Regions from separate parts of the Glutamicibacter sp. V16R2B1 genome, predicted to be linked through region 3. Evidence: riboswitches for the same ligand, from Rfam matches in the RefSeq annotation. Region 3 holds a riboswitch; each other region holds the start of a gene.

Region 1 (7,072 bases), on a different contig from region 3:
TTTGACCATGTCCTTCCTCAAGTCCGGCCTGAAGGTGCGCATCGACCCCGACCAGCGGATTTTGCCGGTCGCCAAACAGGCCGGGGTGCGCATCGGGGCCAACTGCCAGGAGGGCATGTGCGGCTCCTGCAAGGTCATCAAGCTCTCCGGTGAGGTGGACATGAACCACCAGGGCGGGATCCGGGCCCGGGAAATCGAAGCCGGAAAATTCCTGCCCTGTTGCTCCACCGCGAGCACGGACCTGGTCATCGATGCCTGATCCGGTCCGTACTCCCGACCCTGGCGGGAGGACAACAGGGTCGGATGGCAAACGAAATCGTTTGTCGAACATTCTCTCGTCGTGGCGACAAACCTCTATCACACCACGTCGGTGACGCTATCAGCCTCTCAAGGTTGTTTCACGTGGAATCGGCGGTCGCCCTCCCACGCAAGCGCCGGCACCCCGGGCGTCGCATGGGGAGCTAGAACAGGGTGGAGGGTTGCCGCGCGCCGTTCGGGTTTTCCAGCTGCAGCAGGATCCGCTTGGCCTGCAGCCCGCCCAGGTAGCCCCCCAGCGAACCATCGGTACGCAGCACCCGGTGGCAGGGCAGCACAATGGGCAGCGGGTTGGTGGCGCAGGCCGACCCCACGGCCCGTACGGCCGCAGGCTTTCCGATGCGTTCGGCCATTTGCCGGTAGCTCAGGGTGTGTCCGTAACCGATGTGGCCCAGTTCCAGCTGGACCCGGCGCCGGAATTCGGTGGAGAGCCGCAGATCCAGCGGCAGGGTGAAGCTGGTGCGGTGGCCGCTGAAGTACTCCTCCAGCTGCCGGGCCGCGGTGTCCAATGCGCCCGGCGAGCGCAGGATCCGGGCGCCCAGGCTTTCGCTGAGCTGTTCCAGCACACGCTCGTGCTCCTCCGAGGCGAAGGCCACCCGCACCAGCCCTACCTCCGTGGCGGCCACCAACAGGGGGCCCAGGGGCGACTGCACGATCCGGTACACCGCGTCGGTAAGGTGCTCCCGGTGGGCGGCCTGCTCCAGCCGGTCGTGCAGGCTGGCCAGGAGGCGCTGCTCAACCTCGGTCGGCGGGGTGTTCAGCGGGGCGGTGCCATCAAGCTGACTCATGGTTTTCCTCCAGTTGCTGATCCGGCGTCCATTCGGCGTCGCAGATTGCTGATCCCGTCGGCGGCGGCGCGCCGCGCTGCTTCCGGGGTTCCGGAAAGAATCTGGGAGATCTGCCGGTAGTCCAATCCACCCAAATAGCGGTACGCAACGACCAAGCGTTGTTTTTCCGGCAACTGCTTGACCAGCTGCCACAGCTCCAGGTTTTCGGCCCGGCCTTCCGGCCCGGCCTCCGTCGAGGGGGCGTGTGCGGCGGGGTCGGTTTCCAGATCCTCGCCCCGCTGGCGGCGCAGCTCATCGATGGCCTTGCGGTGGGCGATGCGCACCAGCCAAGCCTGGACGTTGGCCTCCGGATCCAGTTGCGGGTAGGCCCGCAGGGCGGCCAGGAAGGTTTCCGACCAGGCGTCCTTGGCGCGGTGTTCATCCAGCAGGGAGCGGCACACGCGCAACACGCTCAGTCCGTGGGCCTGCACGATCTGTTCGAATGGCTGCTTCATGGTGCTCCTGGTGATTGGCTCTCACCATGTAAACGTGGCGGGACAGCTTTTCGTGAGGTCTTTGGCCGGATTTCCTGCGACCACCCACCGGGCGGTGGGGGCCGGCCCTGTTCCTAGACCACGACCGGGTCACCGTCGCGCAGGGCCAGTTCCAGTTCGCGCAGTTCGCCCAGGTCCAGGGGCACCACTTCCCCGTTCTCCACGCCCTGGGGCAGGCGGCGTCCGAGCAGGGTATCGCGGATGATGCGCATGGTCGCCCCGTGGCTGACACACAGGATGCGCCGCTGGGGGTGGGTGGCGGCCAGCTGGAGCAGGGCCGGCACTGCCCGGCGCAGCACGGCCGAACGCGGTTCGGCCTGCTCCATCAGCTCCTGCACCAGGTCCTCATCCAGCTCCGAGCGGCACTGCCCCTCCAGTGGCCCGAATCCGCGCTCCACCAGTTCCGGTACCGGCGGGCCGGTGCGGGCCCCAAGGGTCTTGGCAATGATCTGCGCGCTTTCCTGGGCGCGGCCCAGCGGGGAGGCCAGGACCACATCCCAGCCCTCATCGGCCAGCCGGGCGCCGACCGCGCGCGCCTGTTCCCGCCCGGTCGCGTTGAGCGGGATGTCCGTCTGCCCCTGCAGCCTGCCTGCCAGGTTCCAGTCGGTTTGTCCGTGTCGAACCAAAGCCAGTGCACCATTCATACTTCTTGAGTCTAGCCAGTACTGCCGGTGGCGCTGAATCCCCCGGGGTGCGGATGGCCGGATGGGGCCTGTGACGCGCCGCGCAATCTTTCGACGCACAACTTGGGTCACATTCACACATGTTGAGACACTGGGGGTAACCATCCCGAGCGGCCGAGAGATCTGGTTCGATGACGCCGCAGCAACCTGCCACAGCCGGTGGATACGGTGCTACCGCCAGAAACGATGGAGCTGTCTTCGGCCATAGGGCCAGTGCAGTGAAGACAGACATTGATTCCGGGATATTGCCTTGATGGCCCTCCCGGCCAATGCCGCGGTGGGCCGGAAGACGAGCCGATAAGGAGTCACGCCACCATGGCCGACCACAAGTTTGGATTCCGCACCCGTGCCCTGCACGCCGGCGGAACCCCCGATGCCGAACACGGCGCCCGCGCGGTGCCGATCTACCAAAGCACGTCCTTCGTATTCAAGGACACCGATGATGCGGCGAACCTATTTGCGCTGCAGAAGTACGGGAACATCTACTCCCGCATCGGCAACCCGACAGTGGCCGCCTTCGAGGAGCGCATGGCCTCCCTGGAGGGCGGGATCGGCGCGGTGGCCACCGGTTCGGGCATGGCGGCGGAGTTCATCACCTTTGCCGCGCTGGCCCAGGCCGGGGACCACATTGTCGCCTCTGCGAAGCTCTACGGCGGGACCATCACCCAGCTGGATGTCTCACTGCGCCGCTTTGGCATTCAGACCACCTTCATCGACTCCAACGACCCGGCCGATTTCGAGGCCGCGATCGGGTCGAACACCAAGGCGGTGTACACCGAGGTGGTTGCCAACCCCTCCGGGGACATTGCCGACCTGGCCGGGCTGGCGGCGGTGGCGCACCGCCACGACATTCCGCTGGTGGTCGATTCGACGCTGACCCCGCCCTACCTGTTGCGTCCGATCGAGCACGGCGCGGACATCGTGATCCATTCGGCGACCAAGTTCATTGGCGGTCACGGCACCACCCTGGGCGGGGTGGTCATCGAATCGGGCACCTTCAACTGGGGCAACGGGAAGTTCCCCACCATGACCGAGCCGGTACCCAGCTATGGGAACGTCTCCTGGTGGGGCAACTTCGGGGAGTACGGGTTTTTGACCAAGCTGCGCAGTGAGCAGCTGCGCGATTTCGGTCCCTCCCTGCCGGCCCAGTCCGCGTTCCAGCTGCTGCAGGGCGTGGAGACTCTGGCCCAGCGGATGGACGCGCACCTGGCCAACGCCCAGCAGGTGGCCCAGTGGCTGGAGGCCGATGACCGGGTCAGCTACGTGAACTATGCGGGCCTGGCCTCCCATCCCCAGCACGAGCAGGCGCGCAAGCTGCTGCCGCTGGGTGTGGGTTCGGTCTTCAGCTTCGGAATCAAGGGCGGCCGGCAGGCCGGGGCCAAGTTCATCCAGGCCCTGCAGCTGGCCAGCCACCTGGCGAACATCGGTGATGCGCGCACCCTGGTGCTGCACCCGGGGTCCACCACCCACCAGCAGCTGAGCGAGGAGCAGTTGCAGGCGGCCGGGGTGCCGCAGGACCTGATCCGCCTGTCGGTGGGCCTGGAGGATGTCGAGGACATCATCTGGGACCTGGACCAGGCACTGAGCGCCGCCCAGCAGCCGGAGCCGGAGCACCAATTCGAGATGCCGTCCTATGACGCAGCGGCCTGCGCCGTGCCGGCCGGGAAGGGAGCGAACTAATGAGCACCGCACTACGCACCTGGCAGGGCCCCAGCGCCGCGCAGCGCCTCCAGATCCTGCGCGAGACCACCTCGATCGCGATTGTGGGGGCCTCGAACAAGCCCTCGCGGGCCAGCTACTTCGTGGCCACCTACCTGCTGTCCTCCTCAAACTACCGGGTGTACTTCATTAACCCGGTGGTGGACGAGATCCTGGGCCAACCGGTCTACAAGTCGCTGGCGGACCTACCCGAGACCCCGGACCTGGTTGAGGTCTTCCGCAAGCATGATGACCTGCCCGGGGTGCTGGACGAGGCCCTGGCCGTGGGGGCCAAGACCCTGTGGCTGCAGCTGGGTTCCTGGCACGAGGAGGTGGCTGAGCGCGCGGAGGCCGCAGGGCTGAATGTGGTCATGGACCGCTGCGTGAAGATCGAACACGCCCGCTTCCACGGCGGGCTGCGCCTGGCCGGGTTCAACACCGGGATGATCTCCTCCAAACGCCAGCTGCTGGCCTAGCGCTTGCCCGCTGCCCCCGCCACGGCCGCAGGCTGCCGGCCAGGCGGGGCGGCGGGCCGGCAAATAGTGATTGACAAATATCAATCGGATCGGTGACGATAGACAAATCACCGACCCGAGGAGTGCGCCATGGGCGCCAAGCCATTCGCCGCGATCCGCCTGCTGCGGCCCTTCGCGCGCCGCGACTACACCGTGTTGGCGTGCGCCCTGGTGCTCTCCACCCTGGCCCACGGCATGTGGGCGGTGGCCATGGTCTACCAGGTGCGCCAGCTCGGCGGCGGTCCGGTGCAGCTCTCCAGCGTCGCCACGGCCACCTCGCTCGGCTTGATTGGCCTGGTGCTGCTGGGCGGGATCGCGGCCGACAGGTACTCCTGCCGCAAGATCCTGCTGCTGGTGGAAACCGCCTCACTGCTGGTGATGAGCGCCACGGCGGCGCTGGCCCTGACCCACAGCCTGCAGCTGTGGCACCTGGTGCTGGCCGGGTTCCTCTCCGGGGCCGGGGCCGCGTTCTTCTATCCGGCCTATTCGGCACTGCTGCCGCGAATGCTGCCGGCCGCCGAGCTGCTGGCGGCCAACGGCATCGAGGGCACGGTGCGCCCGGTGGTGCAGACCGCGTTGGGTCCGTTGGCGGCCGGGGTGCTGGTGGCCTCGGTTTCCCCCGCCCACGCTATTGCCGGGATTTCGGTAACCCACGTGGCGGCCCTGCTGACTCTGCGCCGCATTTCCCATGCCCCGGCCTATGACCGGCCCGCCGGTGGCAGCGGGCAGCAGGCCGGGGGCGGCATCATCCACCAGCTGCGGGAGGGCGTGGGCTACACGGTGGGCACCCCGTGGCTGCGTTGGACCCTGCTGTTCGCGGTGGTTGCGGTCTTCACGTTCATTGGGCCCTTCGAAGTACTGCTGCCCTTCGAGGTCAGCGACCGGCTGGGCGGGGACGCGACGGACTTCGCCTCCGCACTGGCCGCCTACGGCGTGGGCTGCGCCCTGGGGTCAATGGCCACCGCCACGCTGCGCATGCCCCGGCGCTACCTGAGCATCATGATGGCCTGCTGGGGTTTTGGCTCCCTGCCGCTGGTTGCCGTGGGCTTCGTCCCGGCCCTGTGGTGCCTGGTGATCCTGCTGTTCATCGTGGGGCTGACCGACGGGATTGGGCAGGTCACCTGGGGCACGCTGCTGCAGCGGCGGGTGCCGGCGCACCTGCTCGGCAGGATTTCCAGCCTGGACTTCTTCGTCTCCCTGGCCCTGATGCCGGTCTCTATGGCCGTCACCGGACCGCTGAGCCAGCTCGTTGCGCCGCGGGAGATCTTCATCTTCGCGGGCCTGGCCTCCCCGGTCTTTGCCGTCATCGCCTGGTGGTGCGGCCGCTTCTGGCGGGACGAAATCGCCCACCCGCTGGACGAGAGCGCCCCGCAGCCAGTGGCCCCGCAGGGCGAATAAGAGCCCCAAAGCACAGATAAGCAGACATAACGCCAACTTTTAGCCCCCAAATGTCTTGACGATGCCACACAAACAGGCATAAAGTCATACAAACACAGATCACTGTGGGACAGCTCACGCATACGGGAGGCAGGAATGTTCGCCGAAGAGAGACACCGGCTCATCACCGAAGCGGTGGAAACACACGGGAAGGTCTCCGTCGCGGAACTCTCCGAACGTTTTGCCATCACCCGCGAAACCGTCCGGCGGGATTTGGCGCTGCTGGAAACCGACGGCCTGCTGCGCCGGGTGCACGGCGGGGCGGTCGGGCTGGCCGCGGCCAGCACCCGGGAGCAAAGCCACAGCGACCGCAGCACCCTGCACGCCGAGGCGAAGCAGGCCATCGCCCGGGCCGCACAACAGCTGCTGCCCTCCGCTGGCGGTTCGATCATGCTGGATGCCGGCACCACCACCGCCGAGCTGGCCGGCCTGATCGCCCAGCAGGGTGGCGAGGACACCTTGGTGATCACCCACGCCCTGCCGATCGCCGCCCGCATCAGCGCGAACCCGCAGCTGGCGCTGGAATTCATTGGCGGACGGGTCCGGGGACTGACCAGTGCGGCCACCGGGGCCGGAACCGTAACGGCCTATGCGCGGCTGCGGGCGGATTTGGCCTTCGTGGGCACCAACGCCCTGCACGCCGATTTCGGCCTCAGTACCCCCGACCCGCTGGAGGCCAGCGTCAAGGCCGCCATGGTGGCCAGCGCCCAGCGCGTGGTAGTGCTGGCCGACGCGACGAAACACGACGAACTGACCCTGGTCCAGTTCGCCACCCTGGACCAGGTCGACACCCTGGTCACCGACCGCGCGCCGGCCGGCGCACTGGCGGCCGCCCTGGAGGCGGCCGACGTGGACGTGGTGCTGGCATGATCCTCACCCTGACCATGAACCCGGCCCTGGACCAGACGGTGGAGCTAAGCTCCGCGCTGGCCCCGGGACAGGTGCAGCGCGCCGCAGCCAGCCGGGTGCAGGCCGCCGGCAAGGGCGTGAACGTGGCCCGGGCCATTGCCCAGGCCGGCCAGCCGGTGCTGGCCGTACTGCCCGGGGCGGCCCACGACCCGCTGGTGCGGGCGCTGGAAGCCGACGGGCTGCCGCACCGGGCC
Region 2 (7,072 bases), on a different contig from region 3:
CCATGATCAGCTTGGCGGTCGTGGACTTGCCCGAACCCGATTCCCCGACCAGGGAGAACGTGGTGCCGCGCGGGACCTGGAAGCTGACCTGGTGCACCGCGCGGTGGGCGGTGGCGCCGCGGCCGAAGGTCCTGGACACCTCCTGCACGTCGATCGCGATGTCTGCGTGCGCGACCGGTTGGGGCCGCTGCCGGCTGCCGGTGGCCTGGGCCAGCAGCGCCCGGGTGTAGGGTTCGGTGCTTTCGGTGATCAGCGAGCGCACGCTGCGGTCCTCCAGGATCCGCCCCGAATTCATCACCAGCACCCGGTCGGCGATGTCCGTGGCGACCGCCAGGTCGTGGGTCACGAACAGGACCGTGGTGCCCTTTTGCCGGGCCAGGGAGACGAAGACCTCCAGCACGGTGCGCTGCACCGTGACGTCCAGGGCGCTGGTCGGCTCATCGGCGATCAGCAGCTGCGGGTCCAGCGCGAAGGCGATCGCGATCAGCACCCGCTGCTTCAGTCCGCCGGACAGCTCGTGCGGGTACTGGCCCAGCCGGTATTCCGGGCGGTCAACGCCCACGCTTGCCAGCAGTTCGACGGCCCGGGACCGCCATTGGGCCTTGGGCACCGAACGCTGCGGGTGCAGCCGGAACACCTCGATCAGCTGGGAGCCGATGGTCTTCACCGGGTCCAGGCTGGAGCCCGGATCCTGGGGCACCAGCCCGATACCGGCCCCGCGGATGGCCCGCCAGCGGCGCACATCCAGGTTCGTCACCTCGGTGCCGCCAAAGCGGATGGACCCCTCGACGCGGGTGCCGGCCGGCAGCAGCCCGATCAGCGCCTTGGTCAGGGTCGACTTGCCGGACCCGGATTCCCCGACAACGGCGAGGATCTGCCCCGAGGGGATGTGCAGGTCCAGCCCGTTGGCGGCCACCGTCCCGCCGGGGTAGCGTACCGTGAGGTCCTCGATGCGCACCACCGGTGCGGCGGGGGTGTTCTTGGCGTTCATTTCCATGTCCACTGTCCTTGTCCTAGAAGCGGAAGGCGCGGTTGATGCTGCGCCCCAGGGCGGCGGTGAGCATGACGGCCGTGACGATCACCAGGCCCGGCAGGGTGGTCAGCCACCAGGCCACCGACAGGTACTGGCGTCCCTCGGAAATCAGCAGCCCCCATTCGGGGGTGGGCGGCGGGGCGCCGAAGCCCAGGAAGCCCAGTCCCGAGATGGCCAGGATCGCCGCCCCCAAATCCACGGCGAGCAGGGCCAGCACCGGTCCGATCACGTGCGGCAGGATGTGCCGGCGCAGCACCGTGAAGTAGCCGCCGCCGCTCATCAGTGCCGCCTGCACGAAGTCGTGGGAGCGCACCCGCAGCACCTCGGTGCGCACCAGCCGGGCGAACGCGGCGATCGAGGCGATCCCCACCCCCAGGCCCAGGGACAGCGGCCCGGGCTCGGTGGCGGTGACCAGGATCAGCGCGATCAGGAACGCGGGCACCGCCAGCAGCACGTCCACCAGGCGCATGGCCACGGCGTCCGCCGCCCTTCCGGTGGTGCCGGCCAGCAGGCCCAGCACGCTGCCGAGCACCGAACCGATCAGGCAGGCCAGTCCCGCGGTCATCAGGGTTTGCCCGGTGCCGTGCACCACCCGGGAGTATACGTCGCGGCCCAGGTGGTCGGTGCCAAAGGGGTGGGCGGGGCTGGGGGCGCTCAGCTTCTGCGCCGGGATCCCGGTGATCGGGTCCGCTGCGCTGAACGCGCCGGGCACCAGCGCCCAGGCCAGCAGCAGGCCCAGCGGCAGCAGCATCCACCAGCGTCCCAGCCAGCGGCGCACCGGGCGGCCCGGTGCTGGCGCCGCGGTGGTTGGTGCCGGCTCCGGAACCGGCAGCCCGGCCGGGGTGGTGTTCTGTTCGGTCAGTACGCTCATGATCCCTTGTCCCTTCAGGCAGCCAGGGCCCGTGCCGAGCCGGCGTGGGCGGTAATGATTCGTGGGTCCAGCTGCGGGTGGATGAGGTCCACCAGCAGGTTCACCACGGTGAAGGTGGCGGCGGTGAGCAGCACCAGAGCCTGCACCAGGGGAATGTCCTGGACGGTGACCGCCTGCAGCACCAGCTGCCCCAGTCCGGCGCGGGCGAACACGGTCTCGGTGATCACCGAGCCGGCCAGCAGGGTGCCGATGGTGATCCCGGCAATCGACAGCGCGGCCGGGGCGGCGTTCTTCAGCGTGTGGCGGTAGAAGATCCAGGACTCCCCGGCCCCCTTGGCGCGCAGCACGTCCACGAACGGCTGGGCCGAGACCTGCTGAACGCTCTTGAGCAGCACCTGGGCGATCGGTGCGCTCAGGTGCAGGGCCAGCACCATGATCGGCACCAGCAGCGACAGCGCCGAACCGTCCGGGAACAGGGACATCACCCCCAGCTGCACTGCCAGCAGCTGCAGCAGCACCAGGCCCAGCCAGAACACCGGGATTGAAATGAACAGCGGCGGCAGGTTCAACAGCGCCCGGCGCAGCCGCTCACCACGGGCCAGGGTGGCCGCGGCCACCAGGGCCACCGCCAGCAGGACGGCCAGCACGAAGGCGCTGCCGGCCAGGACCAGGGTGGATCCGATGACCTCCCCGATCCGGGCGGCCACCGGCGCCCCGGAGGACAGCGAGTAGCCCAGGTCCCCGCGCAGCAGCGCGCCCAGCTGCCCCAGGTATTGGGTGATCAGCGGTTGGTCATAGCCGTAGTGGGCCTTCAGCTGTGCGATGGTGGCCGGGTCCGCGGCGGCGTCGGTGGACAGGAAGATGGTCACCGGGTCATTCGGCAGGGCCTGCACCGCCAGGAAAACCGCGGTGTAGGCCAGCCAGATGACCAGCAGGGCCTGGCCAACGCGCTTGGCAATGTATCCGCCCATGCTTCCCTCCCCTACTTGCCGCTCTTCCAGGCGCCCTGGAAGATCGGGGCGGTGCCGGAGGTGAAGTCGACGTGGGTGCCCGAATGCGCGCCGTAGACCTGGACCTCATCCCACAGCACCAGGGTCAGGGCCTTGTCCAGCACCAGGGCACGCTGTTCCTCACCGATCAGCTTCAGGTGCTCCTGCTCGGTGGTGGCCGCCTGTTCCCGGGTGAACAGTTCGTTCAACTCTTCGTCCGCGTTCAGCGTCTGGGTGTTGTTCGCCGGCCCGAAGACCGGCCCCAGCCCGCCGTAGGCGAACTGCCGGGTGCCGAAGAATTCGACCTTGTCATCGACCAGGGCACTGGTCAGGAACGTGTTGTCCGCTGCCCGGTTCACCAGTTTGACCCCGATCTCGCGCCACTGCTGCTCAATAAGTTCGAAGGCCGGCTTGATGACCACCGAGTTGTTCGAGGAGGCGACGGTGACCTCCAGCTTCTTCCCGTCCTTCTGCCGGATCCCGTCCGGTCCCGGAACCCAGCCGGCCTCATCCAGCAGCTCCTTGGACCGCGCCGGGTCGTAGGCCAATTCCGCGGAGAAGTCCACGAAGCCCGGGGCCTTGTGGTTCAGAATCGATGCGGAAATCACATAGCTGTCCGAAAGCACGGTGTCCTTCAGCGCCTGGCGGTCGATGCCCACCTGCAGCGCCTGGCGGACCTTGGCGTCGGCCAGCTGCCCGGAGCCAATGCGCACCGAGGCGTTGTTGGTGGTCAAATCCACGCCCTGCGCGGCGAACACCTGGCCGCCGCCGGATTTCAGCACCTGCTCATCCACCGGCTGCAATCCCCGAACCAGGTCCACCTGCCCGGACTGGGCGGCTCCGGCACGGTGTGCAACCTCCGGCAGGTACTTGATGACCAGCTCATCCAGGTAGGGAGCCCCCGGGTTCTGGGCACCCTGCGGAGCCCAGGCGTAGTCGTCGCGGGCGCTGAACACCACTTCCTCATCGGGCTTTTCCGAGGCGAAGACGAACGGTCCGGAACCCACGATCTTGGAGATCGCCGACTGCCCGGCGTTGTCCAGCTTCAGCGTTTCGGGGGCCACCAGCCCGGCGGTCACCGAGGAGGTGGCGCGCAGGAAGTTGGCGTCCGGACGCTTCAGGGTGACCTGGACCTTGTTCCCGTCCAGCACCTTGGAGGACTTGTACGCCGAGAAATCCACGTTCGGCTGGATCTGCGCATCCTTGATGCCCAGTCCCAGCGCGTCCAGGTTCGCCTTGACGGCCTTGGCATCCAGTGCGGTGCCGTTGGAAAACGTCACCCCGTCACGAATGGTGAACGTGTACTGGGTCTTGGTCTCGTTGGAGGTGAAGTCACTGGCGATCCACCCCACCAGCTTGCCCTGCTCGGCGTCAAAATAGGTCAGCCGGTCCAGCACCGAGTTCAGCACGTTGGCCTTCTCGTAGAACCGGGCCGCCTGGGTCTGCCAGTTGTCGATGGGGGTGACCTCGGCGTAGGTCAGGGTTCCACCCTGCACCGGGTCGCCGGCTGGCTGTGCCGACTCGGTGTTCGGGCTTGCCGCGCCGCTGCCGCCGCATGCGGTCAACGACAGCCCCAGGGCCGCAAGCAGTGCGGTGGCTTTCAGCGCCAAACGTGGTGGCCGCATAATCCGTGTTCCTCTCGGTTTAGCCCGAGGAGCACGCTGAATTCAGGTCCCTCCCGCGAAGGGAGGCAAAACAGGCAGACATCCGCCCGTGTGCGGGGACCGTTGCGAAATCTAGCAATCTCCATCGGTCCTGGCCTTAGCACCGCTCCCCGTCGGGGTGGTTGCTGCGACGTCAACGAGCCAGGTCTCTCAGTCGCTCTGGATGGTGTTGTTCCGGTGGGTGTTCCGGGTGATTTCAGTGTGCGGCGGGGACATTCATGTGACCAACCATGACGAAACATCGACGTCACATCGCCACCGAGGAGGCGACAAAGGCTCGGCAGCACCGTAACAATGGGGTCACACGCGCCGGTAAGTCATTGTGTGAAGGCGAAAACCGCAGATCCTTGACAATTCCTCCGGCAGGGTGGCGCCGGTGCCACCGCGCCCGCTGTAGTGGGTGGCGCGGGTTTTACACGCCTCCGCGGACCGGGGGCAGTACCGTGCAGCAGCCGCAGGGCCGGGCCGGCTTGGCCTTGTCCCGCAGTTGGAGCCCTGTGAAACCCTGTGCAGATTCCTCATCCACGAGCCGGCAGATCCACCGGCGCGGAAAAACCGCTGGGGGCTACGCCCTGCCGGGGCCCATAGGCCAGGCGACAACGAAACGCTCAAGCACGACCCGGAAACCCGGCTGCGACGTCAGGGTCGGATCCCATTGGTGTCCAGCAGCCCGCTGGGTGCGACGCCAGTACTTCTCATGCTCGCGGCGCCAGCTGGCCAACGAGCGGTCATCCTCCCCTTCGGCAAAGGCGAAATCGGCGTCCACGTGGTCAAAGGCCGCCAAGGTGACCTCGGTGGTCTGCAGGATGAGACGCGCCGTACCGGTGGAATCGCAGGCTAGCCAATAGGCGCCTGCCTCCGGCAACGGTTCACCGCTTGCCGTGTACTCGTTCTCCAGGCTCGAGGTTGCGCGCTTATCCCCGTCGGAAACTGCGCGCAGCAACGCATCGGCCAATGCGGGACTGTCCCCGAAGTAGTCAACGACAGGCAACACCTCGGGTCGCAGGACCCCGCCCCCTGCCCAAAGCACATAGTCGCCCCACAATTGTCTTGCCCGCGCGAGGTCGACCGGCGGGAGCCGGGAGGCCGAGGAATCCATGGCCCCAAGCCTAGTGCTTTCCGCCATGGGCCGGCGCTGCACAGGGGCCTTTCATTGCCTCTGCCCGGAACCAAGGTTGCGCGCAAAAATCGGCGGGAAAGGCATATGGTGCTTCGTGCGCAGAAACCGCTGGCTCCTCTCCGAAGGACTGCCCCGCCCCGGAGGCACTGCGCCGAAAGCCGGTTCCTCAGGGCAACCACAACTTTTGGAATGTGATGCGTCTCACTTCCATTGGATGTGGTGCACTTCGCCTAGCTTGAGGGGGTCAGAACCCATCAACCCCCAAGGAGCGGGTAGCTGTGCACCCACGATCACTTCGCGCCCCAGCCTGCGCGATCAGCCTGGCGTTGGGCTTGACCGCGCTCAGTCTGGCGCCGGCCCAGGCGGAACCACGCCAAACCGAGAAGCAAGCCACCGCCACCGGTTACGGTGGCGCCGTGGCCACCGTCGACCCGGAGGCCTCTTCCGCGGCGATTTCCGTGTTGCGCCGCGGCGGCAACGCCGTGGACGCGGCGGTGGCCGCCGCCGCGACACTGGGAGTCGCCGAACCCTACAGCGCTGGCATTGGCGGCGGAGGCTACTTCATGTACTACGACGCCGACACCCGGAAGATCAGCACGCTGGACGGTCGGGAAACCGCCCCGGCCGCCATGCCCCACGACGCCTTCATTGATCCGCAGACCGGCAGCCCCTACCCCTTCACCCCGGAGCTGGTGACCAGCGGGGTGTCCGTGGGCGTGCCCGGCACGCTGGCCACCTGGGATGAGGCACTTGACCGCTGGGGAACGATGAGCCTGGGAAAGGCCCTGCAGCCGGCCATCAAGACGGCCACGCGCGGCTTCGTCGTGGATGAGACGTTCCGCGAGCAAACCCTGGATAACAAGGAGCGGTTCGAGGCCTTCGAGTCCACCAGGAAGCTGTACCTTCCCCGAGGGGATGCCCCCAAGGTGGGCACCGTGTTCAAGAACCCCGATTTGGCCAAGACCTATCGCATGATTGCGCGCCGTGGCATCAACTCGTTCTACCGCGGTGAGCTCGCCGAGCAGATCGCCGCGACCGTGCAGGCCCCGCCGGTGGTGCCGGGAACCGAGCTGCCCGTGCCTGCCGGCCACATGACCGCCGCGGACCTGGCACGCTACAAGGTCGTGAAGCAGAAGCCGACCAGGGTGAACTATCGCGGCCTGGACGTCTACGGGATGGCCCCCTCCAGCAGTGGGGGCACCACGGTCGGCGAGGCCCTGAACATCCTGAATCGGTTCCAGCTTTCAACGATGCCGCGACCCGACGCGCTGCACCACTACCTGGAGGCCAGCGCCCTGGCGTTTGCCGACCGCGGCAAATACGTCGGGGATCCGGCATTCGTCGATGTGCCCACCCGCCAGCTGACCGACCGACTCTTCGGGGCCGAGCGGGCCT
Region 3 (7,072 bases):
ACGATCGCGTAGCCGAACACCAGGTCACTGGCGGCGACCATGCCGATGCCGGCGCCCACCAGGATGCCCAGGGTCTGGGCCAGGGCGATCAGCCCACCCACGGTGCCGCGCTGGGCGACCGGGACCTTGTCCGGTACGACGGCGAGCACCGCGGCCAGCGCGGCGTTGCCCGCGGCCTGCATCAGTGCCCAGCCCAGCACCAGCACCGTGACGGTCTGTGCGGTGGACATCAGCAGCAGGGCCAGCGCACCGCCCAGGGTACCGGCCACGATCCAGGGGATGCGGCGGCCAAAGCGGGAGGTGGTTCGGTCGCTGAGGGCGCCGAACAACGGGTTCGCGATCATCGAGACAACCGCGCCCACACCGGTCACCAGCGACAGGGTGGCGTTTTTCTGCTGCGGGGAGATCGCCTCGGAGTGCAGTCCCAGCAACACCTGGATGGGTGCGAAGAAGCCGACGTTGATGCCGATGTGCACAATCAGTACCGCGGCGATCCAGCCGACGCCCACGCGCGCGGTGGGGGTCCGGAGTGCTTCGACTGCCTTGTTAGATTCCATGCTGCTGCGTACCCGCCTACCGTTTGCGACCCAGATTGCGCGGAGTGATCCCCGGATCTTCCAGGTCGGTGATGGGCGGGGTGATCTCCTGTTCAATCAATTTTCGCACGGCCCGGCCCATCAGCCCGCCATCGACCATGGAGGCGGCCACCAGGCGGTCCTGCCCATCCAGGCCGAAGAGCACCTGGATCTTGCCCTGCCGGGTGTGGCGGGCCACGGTGCGCGCCACCGCGGTGAAGTCCCCGACGACTTCCACGTGGGATTCGTGGCGGTCGGACCAGAACCAGGGCACCTTGCGCCGTGGGGCGCTGGTGCCCATGATCGTTGCGGCGGCGAGCGCAGCATCCTCATTGGCCCGGTCCCAGTGGCGCAGGGGGCGGGCACCGGCCTCGCGGGCCACATCCCCGATCGCCAGCACCTGGGGGACGCTGGTGCGCATGCCCGCGTCCACGATGATGCCATTGTTCGTTTCCAGGCCCAGGGTGTCGGCCAGGGTGAGGTTCGGCTCCACCCCGATCGCGGCCACCACGACGTCGGCCTCGATGCTCTCCTGATTGACCTCGACACTGTTTTCGGTGATCCGCTCGGCCATCCCGGTCACCACCCGGATCCCGTTCAGCCGATGGTCCTCGTGCAGCTGGCGGGCCATGGGTTCGCCAAAGGCGGTGACCAGCGGCACCTGCTGGTTGCTGATCAAGGTGACCATGGCGCCGAACTGTCGGGCCGCGGCGGCGAATTCGGCCCCGATGAGCCCGGCACCGATGACCACCACCTGGGTTCCGAAGGCGCCGAAGGACAGCTTCTGTGACAGGTCCTCGGCGTCCTTGGCCGTATGGATCACCCGGGCATGTTCGGCCCCGGGCACCTGCAGTCTCCTTGGCGTGGTTCCGGTGGCGAGCACCAGCCAGTCCTGTTCGGATTCCGGTGCCTGGACCTGGTCAATGCGCTGCGGCTGCAGCTGCACCGAATGCTCAATAAACCATGCCGGGGGTGCGAGGTTGACCCGTTCCAGCGTCTTGCTCAGGGGCGGGCGATCGTAGGGCAGCCCCTCCGGATCGCTGAGCGTGATGTGTCCGGCATAGCCCGCCTGGATCAGCGTGTGGGCCAGGGAGAAACCGGCGACCCCGGCCCCGACGATATGCACTGAACCCATTTAGAAGTGCAGCTCCAGCATCCCGTCGATGACCTCCACCTTGTAGGTGCGCGCATCAACATAGGCTGGCAGGCACAGGACCTTGCCGGTCTTGAGGTTAAACCGGGAAGCGTGCAGCGGGCATTCGACTTCGCAGTCTTCAATCCATCCTTCGGACAGGGAGGCGACTTCGTGGGTGCACTCATCCTGCAGGGCGTAGAAGTTGCCGTCCTCCGCATGGAAGATGGCGATGTCCTCCTTGGCTCCGCTGTCATCGGATTCGACCTTCAGCGCCTCACCGACCGGAATCATGTCGACTGGACCCACCGTGTAGCTCACTGCTTCTCCTTCGGTTCTAAAATTAGTCTTTCTCATCTTGTCACCTTCTGCGGACGCTCACGTAGTAGCTCGGTCACGTCCCGCTGGGCGTATCCCTGGGCCAGCGTTTCCTGTTCCGGCGTGGGAAGCCCGAACAGGTCGGGGCAGATCATGGCCGGGGTGTGCGCCCGCCTAGAATGGTTCCATGCATGACGAAGAACTTTTCACCACGGTGGAAAGAGAGTTCACCACGACCTTGTTCCGCGCCCGCCAGACCCTGGTGCAGCGCGCCAAAGCGATCCACCCGGAGCTGCAGGCCCCTGGTTACCGGATCCTGGCGATCCTAGTGCATCACGATTCCCAGCAGCAGGGGTTCCTTGCCGAATCGCTGCAGCTGGACAAGGCCACGATTTCCCGGCTGGTCAAGCAGTTGGAGACCCAGGGACTGATCACCCGGACCGCGGATCCCAAGGATGGCCGGGCCCAGCTGGTGTCCATCACCGAGCGGGCGCGCGACGCCTGGTACGCCAGCGGCCAGGCGCAGCGCCAGCGCCTGCGGGACAAGCTGGAGGACTGGTCCACCGAGGACGTGCAACGTTTCGCCGATCTGCTGCACCGTTTGAACGACAACTCCGACGCCGCCGACGCCGGTTAACCGCAGCCGCAGTCAAAGGGTGCGCAGCGTGGTGCCGCTTGCCATGAGGGCCGGGGTGCTGCTGGAGGCAATACCTCATTGGTCCACCGCCGTGCTCCCCCATCGCCCGGCCCGAACGTGACCTACCTCCGCACATGACGGGATGACGAAACATGACGCGGCTCGTTGTCCACCCCGCCCGATGCGGGATAGAACAGAAGCACTGAATCACGAGTTCCGACCGTACAAGCCCTGGCTGGTCGGACGGCAACCCTATTTGCGCCATTGTGCGGGGTGCCCCAGGTGATGATTCGACGCTGTTGAAGGCCAGCAGCGTAAGCGATGGCGCCCCCTTGCGCCAGAAAGGGGAAGATTTCCCATGACCAGCACCCTGACCCTCGCCGAGGACCGCGCCCAGCGACTGGATGCCGCCGCGCAGGCATGGAACGAACGGCTGTCGGCCGACCCCGCCAACGGCAGCTTGTCCTTCACCGTCACCGGCAGCGGTACCGGTGCGGTGGCCAGCGACATCAAGGCCGGACGGCACACCTTCCAGGTCGACGAGCCGGCGCCGCTGGCCGGGGACGACGCGGCCGCCAGCCCGGTCGAGTACGCGCTGGCCGCGCTGGCCTCCTGCCAGATCGTGGTCTACCGCCTCTACGCCCAGCAGCTGGGGATCCAGGTGGATGACATCAAGGTCACCGCGAACGGAGATCTGGATGTGCACGGCCTGTTCGGCGCCGACCCGTCGGTGCGCCCCGGTTTTACCGGTGTTCAGCTGGATGTGCAGCTCACCGGTCCGGAATCCACCGAGCGCTATCGTGAGCTGCAGCGGGTGGTCGATGAGCACTGCCCGGTGCTGGACGTTTTCAAGAACCCGGTACCGGTGAGCGTCAACGTCCTCGTGTCCGGACGCTAGCCAGGGCCTTGTCCGGTCCGCCTGCCAGCGCGTAGCCTGAGGCCAGGCGAGCATTGGAGGAAAGCAGCATGTCAGCATCAGCCGCGCCGGACTGGGACCCACGGTCCCCGGAGGTGCTAGAGGACCAGATTGCCGCCTACGACCGCTTCCGGGCCCAGTGCCCCGTCGCCCACAGCGAGTTCCTCGGCTACTCGGTGCTGGGGCACGAAGATGCGCTGCGGGTGCTGCATGATCCGGAAACGTTCAGCAACGCCGTCTCCCAGCGGCTGACCGTGCCCAATGGCATGGATCCGCCGGAGCACACCGTCTACCGGGCGGTCAATGACCGCTACTTCACCCCGGAGCTGATGCGCCGCTTCGAGCCGGTGTGCCGGGAAGTGGCGCTCAGCCTGCTCCGGGAGCTGCCGCTGCACGAACCGGTCGACGTGATTGAGCAGCTGGCCGAGGTCTATGCACTGCGCGCCCAGAGCGCGTTCCTGGGGTGGCCGCGGGAGCTGGAGGAACCGCTGCGCGCCTGGACCGCGAAGAACCGCACGGCCACCTTGGCCCAGGACCGACCGGCGATGAAGGCCATCGCCGTGGAGTTTGACGGATACATTCGCCAGCTGCTCCAGCAGCGGCGCGAGGCCGGCCACCGCGCGCCGAAGGACCTGACCACCCAACTGCTGCATGAGCAGGTGTACGGCCGGGCGCTGAATGACGAGGAGCTGGTCAGCCTGTTGCGCAATTGGACGGTCGGTGAGCTGAGCACCATTGCCGCTAGTGTCGGGATCCTGGCCAATTTTCTGGCCACCCACCCGGAAATCCAGACCCGTCTGCGCGAGGATCCCTCGCTGATCGGGGCGGCCAACGACGAGATCCTGCGGGCGCACGCCCCGCTGATTGCCAACCGTCGGGTGGCCACCCGGGATGTGGAGGTCAACGGGCGGCTGATCCCGGCCGGTGAGCGGGTGACCGTGGTGTGGGCTTCGGCCAACCGCGATGAGAGCGTCTTCGGGGACCCGGATGAGTTCCGCCTGGACCGGGACCCGGGGCTGAACCTGCTGTACGGGGCGGGCATCCACATCTGCCCGGGGGCGCCGCTGGCGCGGCTGGAGTTGCGGGTGCTGGTCGAAGAACTGCTCAAGCGCACCAGCAGCATTGCCCCGGCTCCCGGCGCCCAGGCACCGGCCCGGGCCCACTACCCCGGCAGCGGGTACTCCACGCTGCCGCTGCAGCTGGACTGAACCGGCCGCGGACCACAAACCGCCAGCAGGCGCCGTCCCCCTTGGTGGGGGACGGCGCCTGCTGGCGGCAAGGAAGCTGCCGGGTCCGGAACCCGGCCTAGAAGCGGGTCTGCTGGTAGAACCAGTTGATGTGTTCCTCCAGCATGTGCGCGGCCCGTTCCCGGTTGTTGTTGGCAAACGCGCGGTGGATTGCCTTGTGCTGGCGGCGCAGCACCTTCACGATCGGCTGCCAGGTCGCATCGTCCGGAATGGCCGAGGCCACGTAGTCGCTGATCGAGTGGCGCAGGGATTCCATCATCGCCTCCACCACCGAGTTGCCGGCCATCGAGGAGAGCAGCACATGGAACTCGGCGTCAATGCGGTGGAACTCGTCGCGGGAAAGCTGCGGGTCATCCATGCGCATGATCAACACCGCGGTGCGCTCGATCACCTGTTGGGCGTGGATCGGGTCGCGCGGGGTCATCTGCGCCGCCCAGGTCTCCAGCAGGATCCGGGACTCCACGATCTCCCGGACCTGGATGCCCTTGGCCGCCACGTGCAGGCGCAGCGCCTGGGACAGCCCGGCCGAGGGGTTGGAGATGATCACCGCCCCGGAGTTCGGGCCCGAACCGGTGGAGGTGCGCACCACGCCCATCACGTCCAGGATGCGGATTGCGTCGCGCACCGAGGCCCGGGAGATCCCATGGGTTTCGGCCAGCGCCCGCTCCCCGGGCAGCTGATCGCCCAGATTCAGCTTCCCGGTTCGCAGGTCACGCTCAATGGCCTCCAGGACCACCTGATAGGCACGCGGAGTTGGCTTTGTAGACATCAGAACCCATTTTAGTGTGTTGCGCCGTTGGCCAGGGCCACGGGCCTAGTGCGGCAGCATCCAGCTGAGCACCGGGGTGGACTGCAGGTAGACCAGCACGCACAGCACCAGCAGCATGCCCACCGACCAGCCGGCCACCTTCTTCAGGATCACCGATTCCTGGCCTTCCATCTTCACCGCGGTCGCCGCGATGGCCAGGTTCTGCGGGGAGATCAGCTTGCCGACCACGCCGCCGGAGGTGTTGGCGGCCACCAGCAGGGTCGGGTCGATGCCCGCGTTGACCCCGGCGGTCTGCTGCAGCTTGGCGAACAGGGCGTTCGCGCTGGTGTCCGAGCCGGTCACCGCGGTGCCGATCCAGCCCAGGATGGGCGAGAGGAAGGCGAACGCGCCGCCGGCCCCGGCCATCCAGGTGCCGATGGTGATGGTCTGCCCGGACAGGTTCATCACGTAGGCCAGGCCCAGCACCGAGAGGATGGTCAGCGCCGCAAAGCGCATGTTGTACACGGTGCGCCCGATCTCGGCGATCGCGTTGCCCACGGCGATCGGGTACTTTCCCCCGTCATCGAACTTGGAGTACACGATGGCCACGATCAGCCCGGTGATCAGCAGCAGGGTGCCGGGGGTGGAGAGCCAGTTGAAGTTGTAGATCGTCGAGGAGACCGCCTCGCCGTTGCCGTCCACGATGTTCCCGTGCAGCCCCGGCCAGCCGAACTTCACGTCGGTGGCGGCCAGCGCCGCCGGGATGTCCACGCCCAGGCGCCACAGCTTGGCCACACCGAAGATCAGGATCACCAGCACGTAGGGGAACAACGCCATCCAGGTCGCCCCCGGGCGCAGGTTGCGGTTCGCGTCCACCGGCTTGGCCAGCGCCTCGGGGGTGAGGATGCGCTCGCGGGCCTCGTCGGCGCCCTTGGGCTTCCACACCTGCAAGAAGAGCACCGCAACGCCCAGGCCCACCAGCGAGGCGACGATGTCGGTCAGTTCATAGGAGAAGTACGTCGCGCACAACCACTGGGCGATGGCGAAGGAAATGCCGATCACCAGGGTCACCGGAAGGGTCTGGCGCATGCTGCGCCATCCGGCGATGACCAGCACCAGCACGGTGGGAACGAACAGGGCCAGCACCGGGGACTGGTGTCCGACGGTGGCGCCGATCTCCGCGGCCGGGATCCCGGTCAGCGCACCGGCGGTGGTGATCGGGATGGCCACGGCGCCAAAGGCCACCGGGGCGGTGTTGGCGATCAGCACGGCGCTGGCCGCACGCAGCGGGGAGAGCCCCAGGGCCAGCAGCATGGTGGCGGTGATCGCCACCGGGGCGCCGAACCCGGCCAACGCCTCCAGCAGGCCACCGAAGCAGAACGCGATCAGCACCGTCTGGATGCGCACATCCCCGCCGCCGATCACGTCAAAGACCCGGCGCAGGTCCTCGAAGCGCCCGGAGACCACGGTGACCTGGTAGAGCCAGATCGCCATGACCA

Evidence for each region. A riboswitch is a leader RNA that binds a small molecule or an ion and turns the genes downstream of it on or off. The one in region 3 is predicted to bind S-adenosylmethionine.
Region 1: linked by a shared signal. The riboswitch ahead of FDN03_RS04525 (O-acetylhomoserine aminocarboxypropyltransferase/cysteine synthase family protein) and the one ahead of FDN03_RS08215 (OsmC family protein) in region 3 are both predicted to bind S-adenosylmethionine.
Region 2: linked by a shared signal. The riboswitch ahead of FDN03_RS04440 (ABC transporter substrate-binding protein) and the one ahead of FDN03_RS08215 (OsmC family protein) in region 3 are both predicted to bind S-adenosylmethionine.

What each region holds. Positions count from the first base shown of each region.
Region 1 covers NZ_VATX01000007.1:85,139-92,210, forward strand. The annotation lists gene FDN03_RS04505 (iron-sulfur cluster-binding domain-containing protein) at 1-259, shown strand, start outside; gene FDN03_RS04510 (methylated-DNA--[protein]-cysteine S-methyltransferase) at 462-1,103, opposite strand; gene FDN03_RS04515 (sigma-70 family RNA polymerase sigma factor) at 1,100-1,597, opposite strand; gene FDN03_RS04520 (histidine phosphatase family protein) at 1,711-2,280, opposite strand; SAM riboswitch class I at 2,418-2,512, shown strand; gene FDN03_RS04525 (O-acetylhomoserine aminocarboxypropyltransferase/cysteine synthase family protein) at 2,635-3,999, shown strand; gene FDN03_RS04530 (CoA-binding protein) at 3,999-4,493, shown strand; gene FDN03_RS04535 (MFS transporter) at 4,623-5,930, shown strand; gene FDN03_RS04540 (DeoR/GlpR family DNA-binding transcription regulator) at 6,066-6,839, shown strand; gene FDN03_RS04545 (1-phosphofructokinase family hexose kinase) at 6,836-7,072, shown strand, end outside.
Region 2 covers NZ_VATX01000007.1:61,912-68,983, forward strand. The annotation lists gene FDN03_RS04425 (ABC transporter ATP-binding protein) at 1-997, opposite strand, end outside; gene FDN03_RS04430 (ABC transporter permease) at 1,014-1,904, opposite strand; gene FDN03_RS04435 (ABC transporter permease) at 1,919-2,875, opposite strand; gene FDN03_RS04440 (ABC transporter substrate-binding protein) at 2,887-4,518, opposite strand; SAM riboswitch class I at 4,637-4,727, opposite strand; gene FDN03_RS04445 (ASCH domain-containing protein) at 5,123-5,587, opposite strand; gene ggt (gamma-glutamyltransferase) at 5,956-7,072, shown strand, end outside.
Region 3 covers NZ_VATX01000012.1:183,795-190,866, reverse strand. The annotation lists gene FDN03_RS08235 (MFS transporter) at 1-557, opposite strand, end outside; gene FDN03_RS08230 (FAD-dependent oxidoreductase) at 574-1,710, opposite strand; gene FDN03_RS08225 (bifunctional 3-phenylpropionate/cinnamic acid dioxygenase ferredoxin subunit) at 1,711-2,028, opposite strand; gene FDN03_RS08220 (MarR family transcriptional regulator) at 2,213-2,662, shown strand; SAM riboswitch class IV at 2,868-2,989, shown strand; gene FDN03_RS08215 (OsmC family protein) at 3,021-3,560, shown strand; gene FDN03_RS08210 (cytochrome P450) at 3,629-4,786, shown strand; gene FDN03_RS08205 (FCD domain-containing protein) at 4,884-5,594, opposite strand; gene FDN03_RS08200 (L-lactate permease) at 5,640-7,072, opposite strand, start outside.